DNA from 3 places in the Alteromonas sp. V450 genome. Region 2 is predicted to be linked to each of the others. Evidence: predicted binding sites of a transcription regulator. Region 2 holds the regulator's gene; each other region holds the start of a gene.
What was found. Region 2 encodes MetJ, which represses methionine synthesis genes. Its sites were predicted from a motif close to TAGACGTCTAGACGTCTA; they were not measured.
Positions count from the first base shown of each region.

Region 1 (3,288 bases), 1.3 Mb from region 2:
AACCACCTGCTCTACCGGCTGATGCGTTGGGCCGTCTTCACCTAGACCGATTGAATCGTGGGTGTAAACGAAAATTGCAGGCTGCTTCATTAGCGCTGCCATACGTACCGCGTTGCGCGCATATTCCATAAACATTAGGAAGGTTGCACCGTATGCTTTAAAGCCACCGTGAAGGGCAATACCGTTCATCATGGCAGACATACCAAATTCACGTACACCGTAATAGATGTAGTTACCTGATGCGTCATTCGCTTCAACACCTTTGCTGCCTTCCCAAATGGTAAGGTTAGAACCCGCAAGGTCGGCAGAGCCGCCTAGTAGCTCAGGAAGTAGAGGACCAAACGCGTTCAGTGCATTTTGCGACGCTTTACGTGACGCGATATTTTGTGGGTTAGCTTGAAGCTCAGCAATAATAGCATCTGCTTTGTCGCTGAAATCTGCAGGTAGTTCACCATTAACACGACGTTTGAATTCTGCTGCAAGCTCAGGGTAAGCGGCTTCATAGGCAGCGAAGGCTTCATTCCATGCGCTCTCTGCTTTTGAACCTTTGTCTTTGCCGTCCCAACCCGCATAAATGTCGTCTGGTATTTCAAACGCGCCATGGCTCCAGCCAAGCTTTTCGCGAGTGGCAACAATTTCGTCTTCACCTAGCGGCGCGCCGTGACAAGACTCGGTACCTTCTTTATTAGGCGAGCCAAAACCAATGGTAGTTTTACAACAAATAAGCGTAGGCTGCGCCGTATTCGCTTGCGCCTTTTCAATGGCGGCTTTTACTTGCTCTGCATCGTGACCGTCAACGCCATCAATCACTTCCCAACCATAGCTCTTAAAGCGTGCTGGTGTATCGTCAGTGAACCAGCCTTCTACTTCACCATCAATTGAAATGCCGTTGTCATCCCAAAACGCGATAAGCTTACCAAGGCCTAGCGTGCCGGCGAGTGAACATGTCTCGTGTGAGATACCTTCCATTAAGCAGCCGTCGCCTAAGAACGCGTAAGTGTAGTGATCAACAATATTGTGACCGTCTTTGTTGAACTGTGCCGCTAACACTTTCTCGGCAAGCGCCATACCCACTGCGTTACTGATGCCCTGACCTAGCGGGCCAGTGGTGGTTTCAACGCCTGGCGCATAACCATATTCTGGATGGCCTGGCGTTTTTGAATGCAATTGACGGAAGTTCTTTAACTCTTCAATTGGCAGTTCATAGCCTGAAAGGTGAAGAAGAGAGTACAACAACATTGAGCCGTGACCATTTGAAAGCACAAAGCGATCGCGGTTAGCCCAAGATGGGTTTGCAGGGTTATGTGATAAGAAATCACCCCATAGTACCTGTGCGATATCAGCCATCCCCATTGGGGCACCTGGGTGACCAGATTTAGCTTGTTGAACGGCATCCATGCTTAATGCACGGATTGCATTGGCGAGTTCACGACGAGAGGGCATGTTGTCTCCTGATTTATTTTGTATCTTTTGTTTCGTATCTTAGCGGGCTAGGCAAGCTAGACGAACCTAGAGGTAAGGCGTTCGCTCTACTTCTTCATACGAATGAATGTGGCGTTATTCTTACCTATGCCACCTTACAGTTCAATGGGTTTTCATTGCCAATAGTGAAAGTCATAGTAAAAAATGGTCTATACCTTAATAACTACGTATTCCATTTGCAGTAAAAACAATTACATCTAGCACTTCGTTTCTTAATAACGATGTGAGTTACAACACTAACGACAACCTATAACAAGGTATAAGTGATCAGATTGTGTCAACAATTCGTAACGATAAGACTTTTAGACGTCTAGAAGTAAAGACTGGTATTTATAACTTGTTTTAGTACAATATACGACTATTTTGGTAATTTAACGCTTACGGAGCATATATGGCCACGCATTTATTCACATCCGAGTCAGTGTCTGAAGGACATCCGGACAAAATTGCTGATCAGATCTCAGATGCGGTTCTTGACGCTATTTTAGAACAAGACCCTCGCGCTCGGGTGGCCTGCGAAACGTATGTAAAAACCGGTATGGTTTTAGTTGGAGGTGAAGTGACCACCTCTGCATGGGTAGATATTGAAGAGCTTACCCGAAAAACAGTTAAAGAAATTGGCTATACGCATTCAGATATGGGCTTTGACGCTGACTCATGCGCTGTATTAAATGCAATTGGTAAACAGTCTCCTGATATCAACCAGGGTGTTGACCGCGCAAGCCTAGAAGAACAAGGTGCAGGTGACCAAGGCCTGATGTTCGGATATGCAAGCGACGAAACTGACGTACTAATGCCAGCGCCAATCACTTATTCTCACCGCCTTGTACAAAAGCAAGCCGAAGTGCGTAAGTCTGGCAAACTAGATTGGTTACGCCCAGATGCTAAAAGCCAAATTACTTTCAAATATGAAAACGACAAGCCTGTGGGCATCGACGCGGTTGTACTTTCAACCCAGCACTGTGATTCAGTGAGCACTGAAACAGTTCGCGAAGCGGTCATGGAAGAAATCATTAAGCCAGTACTGCCTAGCGAATGGATTGATGGAAATACGCGCTTTCACATTAACCCAACAGGTCGATTTGTTATCGGTGGCCCAATGGGCGACTGCGGCTTAACAGGTCGTAAAATAATTGTGGACACGTACGGTGGTATGGCCAGACACGGCGGTGGCGCATTCTCTGGAAAAGATCCATCGAAAGTAGACCGCAGCGCAGCATACGCGGGTCGCTACGTTGCAAAAAACATTGTTGCAGCAGGTCTTGCTAAGCGCTGCGAAATCCAAGTGTCTTACGCCATCGGTGTGGCAGAGCCGACGTCTATCAGCATCGATACCTTTGGTACTGGCGTAGTGGACGAAAAAACACTGGTTGCTCTTGTGCGCGAACACTTCGATTTACGTCCTTACGGACTTATTCAAATGCTTGACCTTGAGCGTCCTATCTATCGACCAACGGCTGCATACGGTCACTTTGGTCGTGACGAATTTCCATGGGAAGCGACAGATAAAGCTGCTGCATTAAAAGCATCAATTTAGCAATTCCTCACACCTAAACAAAGCCGCTAGAGAGTTTATCTGGCGGCTTTTTTCTAGGAGAGCAGTTAACTTCAATCTGCGAGCATTGTGTTACCCAGTATCACACCGAAAATACCGGCGTATTTTCGCGCGTATGCGTGTTCATCATGTCTGGTAACCCAAACTTCGCGAGTGACATACTGGTGTATTCCCGATAATGAGAAACCTCAATATCAGCAAAGTCAGGGGGTAAAAACTGTCGACAGCTGATCTCATTATCAAATTGCACC
Region 1 is NZ_MODU01000004.1:4,169,401-4,172,688, reverse strand. It holds gene tkt (transketolase) at 1-1,443, opposite strand, end outside; gene metK (methionine adenosyltransferase) at 1,874-3,019, shown strand; gene BK026_RS18435 (hypothetical protein) at 3,120-3,288, opposite strand, start outside.
Region 1: the regulator MetJ is predicted to act here: its motif matches at 1,786-1,803, upstream of metK (methionine adenosyltransferase).

Region 2 (3,288 bases):
ACTAGCGTTCAATTTATCCGACTCACGACTAAATACCGCAATAACTTCTGGTGAACGCCAGTGACCAAAATGTGTTAGCCATATAAACCCGACATCATCGTTTTTGGCTTCTTCACATACTTCTGTTAACACTTCGATAAGCCTTCGCTCGGTCAATAGCAATTCCTCTTCATAATTTGCATCGCATCGAAATTCATTCAGTTGATTTTGCGCTAACATTAAATCAAATACACAATTCGTATGTATGAAATAAAACTCATCATTTTAATGAATGACAATTATAGCGTTTATTTACTGGTCTAATCAGCACTGCTCACCTACATTGAATACTAAAGATTCTGATCAGATATGTACACGATGATAGGCTGTGATAGAGTTACAATCAGTAAGTTAATAGCCACTATCACTTTTATGAATAATACTGATTTTTCAGAAGCACTTTGCAGCAAGTGGTACAAATTTAACACACAACAGCAGCGTTTAAGCCAGTAATTTGCGTTAATTAAGACTCAAAAATAAAAGCAACAAGATGCAGATGCGTGGCACAAACAGCAAACCAATGAACCCTACTTCAAAGGATACGATATTTCATGTCAGACTTTAGACAACGCGCACTCGACTATCACGCTAAGCCTACTCCAGGAAAAATCCGCGTTGAACTTTCTACGCCAGCTGACAGTGTGGATGACCTTGCACTTGCCTACAGCCCAGGAGTTGCTGAACCCGTAAGAGAAATTGCCGAAGACCCAGATAATGCATATAAATATACCGCCAAAGGCAATATGGTTGCTGTTATCAGTAATGGTACTGCAATATTAGGGCTTGGTAATCTAGGCCCCTTGGCATCTAAACCTGTGATGGAAGGGAAGGCACTTTTATTTAAGCGCTTTGCTGGATTAGACGCGATAGACATAGAGGTCAAACATAGAACGACAGAGGAATTTATTAATACTGTCGCAAATATAGCGGATACATTTGGCGGCATTAATCTTGAAGATATTAAAGCGCCAGAGTGTTTTGAAATAGAACAAGAGTTGATTAAGCGCTGCAGCATTCCGGTTTTTCATGATGACCAGCACGGCACGGCCATTGTTACCGCGGCGGGTATGCTAAATGCGTTAGAAATTCAGGGAAAAAACATCGAAAGCGCGAAAATAGTTTGCATGGGAGCGGGTGCAGCAGCGGTAGCTTGCATGGAGTTACTTATAAAATGCGGTGCGCAACGCGAAAGAATATACATGCTAGATAGAAAAGGGGTTATTCATACTCGTCGCGATGATTTGACCGAACACAAAAAGCTGTTTGCTAATAATACAGATAAACGCACACTAGAAGATGTTATGGAAGGTGCGGATATTTTTGTAGGTGTGTCTGGTCCAGATTTACTTCCGCCAGAAACATTGGCCTTAATGGCCGATAACCCTATTGTTTTTGCTTGCTCAAACCCCGACCCTGAGATTAAACCAGAGCTTGCGCATGAGGTACGAAAAGATTTAATTATGGCGACAGGCCGCTCAGATTACCCTAATCAAGTCAACAATGTATTGTGTTTCCCCTTTATTTTCCGCGGGGCGTTAGACGTACGGGCGACCGCTATTAATGATGAGATGAAAGTGGCAGCTGTTGAAGCGTTGCGTGCAATTACGAAAGAAGAGGTGCCCGCAGAAGTACTGGCCGCGAGTAAGAGTGACAGCTTATGCTTCGGCAAAGATTACATCATTCCGAAACCAATGGATCCTCGTTTGTGTGAACGTATAGCTAGCGCTGTATCAAAAGCGGCAATAGCGTCTGGAGTAGCCCGTATACCGGAGTCACCAGAACCGCAATAAACTTCATTAATTACGGTGGAAAAGGGCGCGTTTTAATACCTTAATTCGCGCCCTTTTTTTGACAGAATTTAATGATTGCTATTCGTCACTCACGTCATTTTCAAAGCTAGGATCAATGCCCATTTCTTCCATTATGCGTCGCGCTTCAGCAGGCACACGATTAGGATTGTCTTTGCGAAGGTCATCATCGTTTGGCAAAGGCTGTCCGGTAAACGCATGTAAAAAAGCTTCGCATAACAATTCTGAATTGGTTGCGTGACGCAGGTTATTTATTTGGCGACGAGTACGCTCATCTGTTAATGCCTTCAACACGTTAATTGGGATAGAAACCGTGACCTTTTTAACTTGCTCACTTTTTTTACCATGCTCCGCGTAGGGGTGTATGTATTTACCGTTCCATTCTGCCATTTTGCTAACTCGGTCTACTCTTATTTATGTTATGACTGGAAATTCTAAACAAGTTGACGAAAAGGTCAATTGAGCAGTGTAAACCTCTTGACGTCTAGACATATATTATTTAATTTAGACGTCTAAACGTCTATAAAGACATTACCTCATCAGAGTAGAGAAAAAACATGGTTTCATACGCACAAGGTATCGACGCTTTAAATCAGTCCCTATCGGAACTGCGTGATATAGATGTCTCTTTTGAATTCTTTCCACCAAAATCTGAAGCAATGGAAAAAACGCTTTGGAAATCGGTTGAGCGTCTTGCACCTTTGAAACCAAGTTATATGTCGGTCACCTACGGTGCCAATAGCGGAGAGCGAGATAGAACGCACGACGTTGTAAAACGCATTCAGCAACAAACTGGTGTAGCGGCAGTGCCTCATCTTACATGCGTAGACGCTAGCCGCGAGGAGTTGAAGCAAATAGCGCAAGACTACTGGGATTCTGGCATTCGTCGTATTGTCGCGTTACGCGGCGATTTACCACAAGGCGTTGATAAAACCGAGATGTATGCCTCTGACTTAGTGACATTGCTCAAAGACGTTGCCGACTTTGATATTTCGGTAGCAGCTTATCCAGAAAAGCACCCAGAAGCACCAAACGCACAGTTCGATTTACTTAACTTAAAAAGAAAAGCAGAAGCTGGCGCAACAGAAGCAATTACGCAGTTTTTCTTTGATACCAGTGTTTATTTACGCTTCAGAGATCGCGCGGCAGCTGCAGGCGTTGATTTAGATATTGTGCCAGGCATACTACCTGTCACTAATTACCAAACGCTAGTGAAATTTGCGGGTTTTACCAACGTTCATGTACCTGGCTGGTTGCATAAAATGTTTGATGGTTTAGACGAAGACGACCAAGCGACACGTAACCTTATTGGCGCCAATATTGCGATGGATCAGGTAAAAGTACTGGCCAAAGAGGGCGTTAAGCATTTTCATTTTTATACCCTTAACCGCTGTGAGCTGAGCTACGCTATATGTCACATGTTAGGCGTTAAAGGCAATTA
Region 2 is NZ_MODU01000004.1:2,889,215-2,892,502, forward strand. It holds gene BK026_RS12555 (hypothetical protein) at 1-219, opposite strand, end outside; gene BK026_RS12560 (malic enzyme-like NAD(P)-binding protein) at 591-1,829, shown strand; gene metJ (met regulon transcriptional regulator MetJ) at 1,908-2,237, opposite strand; gene metF (methylenetetrahydrofolate reductase) at 2,405-3,288, shown strand, end outside.

Region 3 (3,288 bases), 2.8 Mb from region 2:
GTCACTGCGCGCACAGCGAAACTTCTCGAGCAGGCATCTCAGCAGATTGCAGATGAAGTGCCCAGTTCGCCTCTAAAAGAGAGCAGCAACGTCGAGCCAGACACGCTATCTTTAGTAGAAGAGGTGTCTCAGTTTATTGGGTCGGCGAAATCTAACCATGGAGTGCTCAGCGAAAGCGATAGTCATATTGAAGAAGAGTCTCAAGAATTAAGGCGCATTGAAGAAACTACGACTAAGCTTCCACTAAAGGATACACTCGGTTTTCGTTTCCAAGCGCTATTCTTTGAAGTTGCGGGGTTAACGTTAGCTGTGCCGCTTACTTCATTGGGTGGTATACATCAAATAGAAAAAATAGGACCGCTCTTTGGTAAGCCCGATTGGTTTATGGGAGTTATGCTACACAGAGAGTCCAAGCTGAGTGTTGTAGATACAGCTAAGTGGGTAATGCCTGAAAAGTACGATGAAAGTCTCGCGCAATCGATTGAATATCGCTACCTCATTATGTTAGGTGAGAGTGCGTGGGGGTTGGCTAGTGAAAAACTGGTCAACACGGTCAATTTGACCACGGATGACGTTAAATGGCGCGAAACAACCGGTAAGCGTCCCTGGCTAGCGGGGATGGTGAAGGAAAAAATGTGTGCATTAATTGACGTTGAAGAATTAATATCTATGCTTAACAAAGGTTTAGGCAGTAACGACCAGACGCCATAGTGTTGGGAGCCAGGTTCATGAGCGAAAAAAGTACAAATAACAATGCCACTGACAGTAATGATGAAGTCCTTCAATGGGTGACGTATCGCTTAGGTGAGGAAACGTACGGTATCAATGTAATGCAAGTCCAAGAAGTATTGCGTTATACCGAGATAGCGCCGGTTCCTGGTGCGCCTGATTACGTTCTAGGTATTATTAACCTTCGCGGCAACGTTGTTACCGTTATCGATACGCGAGCGCGTTTCGGTCTGCCGCCAACTGAAATAACTGACAACACGCGGATTGTTATTATCGAATCTGACGAGCAAGTTGTGGGTATTTTGGTCGATAGTGTGGCTGAAGTGGTTTACCTCAAGTCCTCTGAGATTGATAGCGCGCCTAATGTTGGTACAGAAGAAAGTGCTAAGTTCATTCAAGGCGTTAGTAATCGCGACGGCGAACTGCTTATTCTTGTTGATCTTAATAAGCTATTAAGTGATGAAGAGTGGGATGAACTCAGTAATATTTAAAGCTTAATAGGTTGCAGCAAAGCAGCTTGGCAATGCTGCTTTGCTTTGTTCTTTTTGAGGTAGTCGCATATGGACTTGCAGTTTACTGCACCCACGCTGGTTGAGCTCTTCTTGGTAGTAATTTCATCCCTACTAGCCCTGAGCGTTTTTGTGCTTTTTGCTAAGCTTCGCGCTATGGCTAACCAACTCAATGCGGTAAAAGCGAGTGCGGAAGAAAAAATAGCACATATCGAGATTACAGCAAAAGATGCAGTCAACCGACACGATGAAAGTCAAGCGCGAAGTTTGGTCATCACTCGACACCTCCAATCACTCGATGAAAAACATGTAGAGCTAGAAAACCAAGTCCGAGATTTGAAGTTTCAGGACCCCTCGTTACGCCTTTATCAACGTGCTGCAGACTTAGTTAAGCAAGGTGCCAGCATTGAAGAAATCATCGAGGCCTGTGACATTCCTCGCGCTGAAGCTGAGATGTTAATGATGGTGCATAAGCAAAATAACTAATATTTTTTCCACCAGACAATAAAACGTTTAGACGTCTAGACGTAAAGATGTTGACATATCGCCAGTTATAGACACAATACAGATATTGTAATTTATCACTGGAGTCCTCTATGCCAATTCGTATTCCTGAGCAGTTACCCGCGCAGAATGTACTACTAGGTGAAAACATTTTTACCATGGACATGGACAGGGCTGCCAATCAGGATATTCGTCCTCTTGAAGTCGGCATTCTTAATTTGATGCCGAATAAGATAGAAACAGAAGTACAGTTACTTCGCCTGCTGTCGAATACGCCGCTACAAATAAATGTAGACTTGATTAGAATTGATAATCAAGCACCCAAAAATACTCCACAGTCACACATGGATGCCTTCTATCACGACTTTTCAGCGGTCGCGAACAAAAAATACGATGGGCTTATAGTAACCGGTGCGCCTCTTGCGCTTATCGATTATGAAGAGGTGAAGTACTGGGACACTATGACGACAATATTGGAGTGGGCGCAGCGACACGTTAACTCTACTCTGTATTTATGTTGGGCTGCCCATGCGGCCATGTATCACTTTTATGGTATAACCCGACAGATCAGAGATGAAAAGTTTTCCGGTGTTTTCAAGCATAAAGTGAACGATCCTCACAATGAACTATTGAGAGGTTTTGACCCCACGTTTTACGCTCCACATTCTCGATATGGGCACATCAATACCTCGCTATATAACAGCGTTGATGGGTTAAGTGTTGTGGCAGAATCTGACGATGTGGGTGCGTATATTGTGGCGTCAGAAGACAAGCGAATGGTGTTTGTAACGGGCCATCCAGAATATGATCCAGATACGCTCAAAGACGAATATTTACGTGATATTGCGGCAGGACAAACGCCCGCAATACCAAAAAACTATTTTGAAGGGGATGATCCAGCCAGTTCGCCAATTGTACAGTGGCGCTCGCACGGCAGTTTATTGTTTACGAACTGGCTGAATTATTATGTCTATCAGACCACGCCTTACGATTTAAGTCAGCTTGCTGAAAAGTCACAGCCAAAGAGGTAGAACGTGAGCCAAAGACCAATTTCTAGCGCGCAGGCATCGCTTACAGAAGCCGCTCAAAAACGCATTCTTATTTTAGACGGTGCCATGGGCACCATGATCCAGCGCCATAAGTTAGAAGAAGAAGATTATCGTGGAACACAGTTTGCCGACTGGCACTGCGATGTTAAGGGTAACAATGATTTGTTGGTTATTACCCAGCCCAGCATTATTTACCAAATTCACTGTGATTACTTTGAAGCTGGTGCGGACATTATTGAAACGAATACGTTTAATGCTACGACTATCGCTATGGCCGATTATGATATGCAGGCCCAATCACGTGATATCAATTTAGCTGCGGCTAAATTGGCGCGTAAAGCAGCAGACGAATTCACAGCGAAAACACCTGATAAACCCCGTTTTGTTGCCGGCGTATTAGGGCCAACAAACCGCACGGCGTCTATTTCACCTGATGTTAATGACCCAGGTAAGCGCAATGTCACGTTTGACGAATTAGTAGAGGCCTATAGTGAGTC
Region 3 is NZ_MODU01000004.1:90,123-93,410, forward strand. It holds gene BK026_RS00420 (chemotaxis protein CheW) at 1-711, shown strand, start outside; gene BK026_RS00425 (chemotaxis protein CheW) at 729-1,220, shown strand; gene BK026_RS00430 (DUF2802 domain-containing protein) at 1,290-1,724, shown strand; gene metA (homoserine O-succinyltransferase) at 1,835-2,773, shown strand; gene BK026_RS00440 (homocysteine S-methyltransferase family protein) at 2,777-3,288, shown strand, end outside.
Region 3: the regulator MetJ is predicted to act here: its motif matches at 1,753-1,770, upstream of metA (homoserine O-succinyltransferase).